2 regions of the Streptomyces olindensis genome follow, and region 1 is predicted to be linked to the other one. Evidence: riboswitches for the same ligand, from Rfam matches in the RefSeq annotation. Region 1 holds a riboswitch; the other holds the start of a gene.

Region 1 (2,193 bases):
CGGCCGTGTAGGCGTCGAGGACGGCGAACGACTGGTCCTCGTCGGCGGTCCAGCCGAAGACGTTGCCGCCGAGGGCGAGCGGGAAGACCTCGAGGTCGGAGGAGCCGAGTTTGCGCAGAGAAGTCATGCTCTGCGTCAACGACCGTACGGGAGAGCCCCATTCCACGGTGGACGCAAAACTCCCGTAAACACCGCCGCCGACAGCGGACACCGGCGGCTCCGACGTCGGGGGGGGCGTCGTCAGGGCCACCGGTGCTCCGCCAGGCGTGCGTCTGCTTACGGGTTGAGGCCCTTGCCCCTGAGCCACGCCATCGGGTCGATGCCGCTGGAGGAGCCGGCGGCGTGGACCTCGAGGTGGAGGTGGGCTCCGGTGACGTTGCCGGTGGCGCCCACGCGGCCGATGACGTCGCCGGTGCTGACCTTCTGGCCGACGCTGACGCCGATGGAGGACTGGTGCGCGTACCAGATCTCGGTGCCGTCATCGAGGGTGAGGACGGTCTTGTAGCCGTACGAGCCGTTCCAGCCGGCCTCGGTGATGGTGCCGCTGTGGACCGCCTTGATGGGGGTACCGGTGGGCGCGGCGAAGTCGAGGCCCGTGTGGTAGCCGGAGGACCAGTAGGCGCCGGCCTGGCCGAAGCTGGAGGTGATGGTGTACGAGGAGGTCGGCAGCGTGAACTGCTTGGCGAGGGCGGCGAGTCGCTCGGCCTCGGCCTTCTTCCGGGCCTCCTCCTCCGCCTTCCGCTTGGCTTCGGCGGCCTTGGCCTTGGCTTCCTGCTCCGCCTTGGCGGCGGCTTCCTTGGCGGCCTTCTCGGCGGCGGCCGCGGCTTCCTCGGCGGCCTTGGTCTCGATCTGGTCCTGCTGGTGCTCGACCTGGGCCATGATCCGGGCCCGCAGCGCCTCACCGGCGTCGGAGCCGCCCTGCTCGGTGTCCGCCGTGGCGGTGCCGAGGCTGCTGAGCGGAGTAGCGGAGCCCTGGGGGGTGTCGTCGTCCGAGATGAGGGAACCCACCGAGGGCAGGTCCGGCACGGAGATCGACACCGGCGGCTTGCCGGTCTGGGCGCTGGCCATGCCGCCGGCGCCCACGGCGGCTATGACGCCGACGCCCAGGACGGTGGAGCTGCGGGCGAGTCCTCCGCCGCGCTGCTTGGTGACGCGATGCCGGCCGCGGACGGGACGGATGGACTCCGCGGTGGGGTTCCACTCCTGGAACGGGCCCTCGTCGGTGCGCTGACCGCCGTAGCCGAAGGTCTCGGTGTCGCGCTGGTCCTGCGCGAACGGGGCCGCGGGGGCAGGCCGGTTGGACGCCACGTAGGCGTACTCCTTTCCTTCCTTCTCGCCTACCGGGTTAGCTGACGGGTTCGGAGCAGGAAGGTCTCCTACGCGCGTATACCGACCGTGCTTCCACGGCGGCATTCGCCCGATTCACCCCAAGTGGTGGTTCCCCGGTTCCCTTTCGGGATTCGGCGCGTGCGCACGGAGCCGCCTTCTGTGACGGCTGGGACGACCGCGCTGCGTTATCGAACGTTAATGGAGGCGCGGTGTGTATTCCAGCGATTCCACTTGATCATTAACCTTTTTCGCGCGGACTTACCTGCCATGACCGGCCCAAATCGGGCGAGTTGGCCGCCTCACAAGTGACTCGTGGGTTCTGACGGTATGTCAGTTGTTATGCGGAGTGACGTGGTTCGCTCACCGACAGTGAGGGGGAGTTCCGGGAAATGCACCGAGGGCCGGAACCCTTTCGGATTCCGGCCCTCGGCCTTCAGTAGCGGGGACAGGATTTGAACCTGCGACCTCTGGGTTATGAGCCCAGCGAGCTACCGAGCTGCTCCACCCCGCGTCGTTGTGACACCAGTGTACGCCATCCGCGGGACAGCTCGCGCACACCCGCTGCTCAGCCGCCCGGGTCGCCCGCGTGGGTCAGGGTTTCCCAGGCGGTGAACAGGCCGTCGGTGCCGGCGGGCCGGGCCCGTGCGGCCACCTCGCGGGCGGCCGGGACTGGCGCGCCGAGGCGGCCCTCCAGGTGGTTGAGGGCGACCTCCAGGTGCGGCCCGAGGCCCGGCTCGACGCGGCCGTCGCACAGCCAGGTGGGTGCCCGTGCGCCCCGTTCGTGCCGGGCGTGCAGGGCGAGCGCGGCCGTCAGCCGGTCCTTGACCTCGCCGTAGAGGTCGACGCCCTGGTGCCAGGCCGTCT
Region 2 (2,193 bases), on a different contig from region 1:
CGTGAGGAGCTGTGGGACGAGCCCATCAGCAAGGTGCTGCTGCGCCACCCCTACCTGACGGACGACGAGTTGGCGGCGACGGCCCGCTCGGTCGTCGGCTCGCTGGCGACGGTGACGATGTCGGGGCCCGGCACGGTCGAGCTCCAGCCGTGCGGCGTCACCAAGGCGACGGGACTGGCGCTGGCCGCCGAGCACCTGGGGCTGCGGCCGGCGGACACGATCGCCTTCGGCGACATGCCCAACGACATCCCGATGTTCGACTGGGCCGCCCACGGCGTCGCGATGGCCAACGCGCATCCCGAACTGAAGGCCGTGGCCGACGAGGTCACCCTGTCGAACGAGGACGACGGCATCGCCGTCGTCCTCGAGCGACTGCTGGGCGGGACGGCTCAGTACGGGCCGAAGACGTTGTCGATCGAGCCGTAGCGGTCGGCCGCGTAGTTGCAGGCCGCCGTGATGTTGGCGACGGGGTCGAACGGGTCGTAGGGGGTGCCGGACACGTGGTAGGCGGCGAAGGTCGGGTCGATGACCTGGAGCAGGCCCTTGGAGGGCGTGCCCTTGGCGGCGTTGGAGTCCCAGTTGTTGATCGCCTGGGGGTTGCCGGACGACTCGCGCATGATGTTGCGGTAGATGCCGTCGTACGACCCCGGGATGCCCTTCTGGGCCATGATGTCCAGCGCCTCGCGGATCCAGCCGTCGAGGTTGTTCGCGTAGGTCTTCGCGGCGGCCGGGGTGGCCTTGGTGATGCCGCCGGCCGGCTTGGTCGGGGCGGACGACTGCGTCGCCTTCTTCTCGGCGGCCGCCTTCGTCGTCTCCACCTTCAGCTTCAGGCCCGGGTGGATCAGCCGCGGGTCGTCGCCGACGGCGGCGCGGTTGTCCTTGTAGAGCTGCTTCCAGCCGCCCGAGACGTCGTACTTGTCCGCGATGCGGTAGAGCGTGTCGCCCTTGGTCACGGTGTACGTGAGGGACTTGGCGGGCTGGGCCGCCTGGGGCGCGGTCTGGGCGGCGGGCGCGCTCTGGGCCGGCTGGGCGGCACTGGCCTGCGTCGCGCCGAGCAGCGGGAGGGTCAGGGCGGCCCCGCCGGTGCCGGCGGCGACGACGCCTCGGGTGAGCGGGCTGGTTCTGGGGCGACGGTGCTTACCTCGTCCGGGCATGGCGATGTTCCTCTCCGGCGCCTGCGAGGTGAGCTGTCGGGTTCGGGCCGGGAGGTGCCCGGCCGCGCACGGCGTTGTGCTGCCGTGCGCGGCTTCACCCCGAGCCGTTCCACGTCGTGGACCGGCGACTTACCTGGGTCCCCCGCTCCTGCCCTGCGTGAGTGAGTCGGTGTGTGTGGGGAGTCCGGGCGGCGGCAGGATTCGGCGTCCGCCGGACAGGCCCGGAACGTATGCGAGAGCACATGTCGGGAACAAGCACCGGGGTCACATATCGAGCTTGTTGACCTTGGTCGGGGGATATGAGCGGCTTGATCCTTTGCGGGAGCCAAGGCTCAACTTGCTTTCGGTGAACGGGGGTACGGGAGGGTGCCGGGGTCCGGCTGTCGAGAGGGAGAAGTGATTCAACTCACTGATCACGACCTGGGGCGCAATATCCCGCAAGGGGAATTTGCTTACCCAATACGGCAAATCGCATATGAGCGGCTACTTCCGGGAAAGTCGATAAATGTCTGTTGCCGCCCGGCCTGTAACCATGGGCGCTGGCGGTGATCGAAACGTGACCGGATACGCTGACTCGAGTGATGGCAGCGACCTATCGACAATCCGTGTGATCACCGGCAGACACCAGCAGACAGGAGACCCCTCGTGACCGACGTCGGGCCGTTCGGGCTGAGCGTGCGGGACCAGGCTCTGGAAGCCGATGTCCAGGCCGGGCTGGCGGCTGTCGAGGAAGGCTTGCTCGAGGCCACCAAGAGTGAGGTGCCCTTCATCACGGAGGCCGCCCAGCACCTGGTGCGGGCCGGCGGCAAGCGGTTCCGGCCGCTGCTCGTGATGCTCTCCGCCCAGTTCGGTGACCGGTACGCGCCCGGGATCGTGCCCTCGGCCGTCGTCGTGGAGCTGACCCACCTCGCCACGCTGTACCACGACGACGTGATGGACGAGGCCGCCGTGCGCCGCGGCGTCGCGAGCGCGAACGCCCGCTGGGGCAACTCCGTCGCGGTCCTCACCGGCGACTTCCTCTTCGCCCGCGCCTCGCACA

The links. Region 1 has a riboswitch for cyclic di-AMP ahead of ABZ948_RS35325 (M23 family metallopeptidase). Riboswitches for the same ligand answer to the same signal wherever they lie in the genome.
Region 2: linked by a shared signal. The riboswitch ahead of ABZ948_RS06690 (LysM peptidoglycan-binding domain-containing protein) and the one ahead of ABZ948_RS35325 (M23 family metallopeptidase) in region 1 are both predicted to bind cyclic di-AMP.

Annotation. Positions count from the first base shown of each region.
Region 1 covers NZ_JBEYZD010000084.1:21,927-24,119, forward strand. Annotated here, with positions in the region: gene ABZ948_RS35320 (aldo/keto reductase) at 1-127, opposite strand, end outside; gene ABZ948_RS35325 (M23 family metallopeptidase) at 277-1,308, opposite strand; cyclic di-AMP (ydaO/yuaA leader) riboswitch at 1,320-1,476, opposite strand; tRNA gene ABZ948_RS35330 (tRNA-Met) at 1,767-1,840, opposite strand; gene ABZ948_RS35335 (alginate lyase family protein) at 1,895-2,193, opposite strand, start outside.
Region 2 covers NZ_JBEYZD010000008.1:26,723-28,915, reverse strand. Annotated here, with positions in the region: gene ABZ948_RS06695 (HAD family hydrolase) at 1-426, shown strand, start outside; gene ABZ948_RS06690 (LysM peptidoglycan-binding domain-containing protein) at 390-1,154, opposite strand; cyclic di-AMP (ydaO/yuaA leader) riboswitch at 1,158-1,336, opposite strand; gene ABZ948_RS06685 (polyprenyl synthetase family protein) at 1,800-2,193, shown strand, end outside.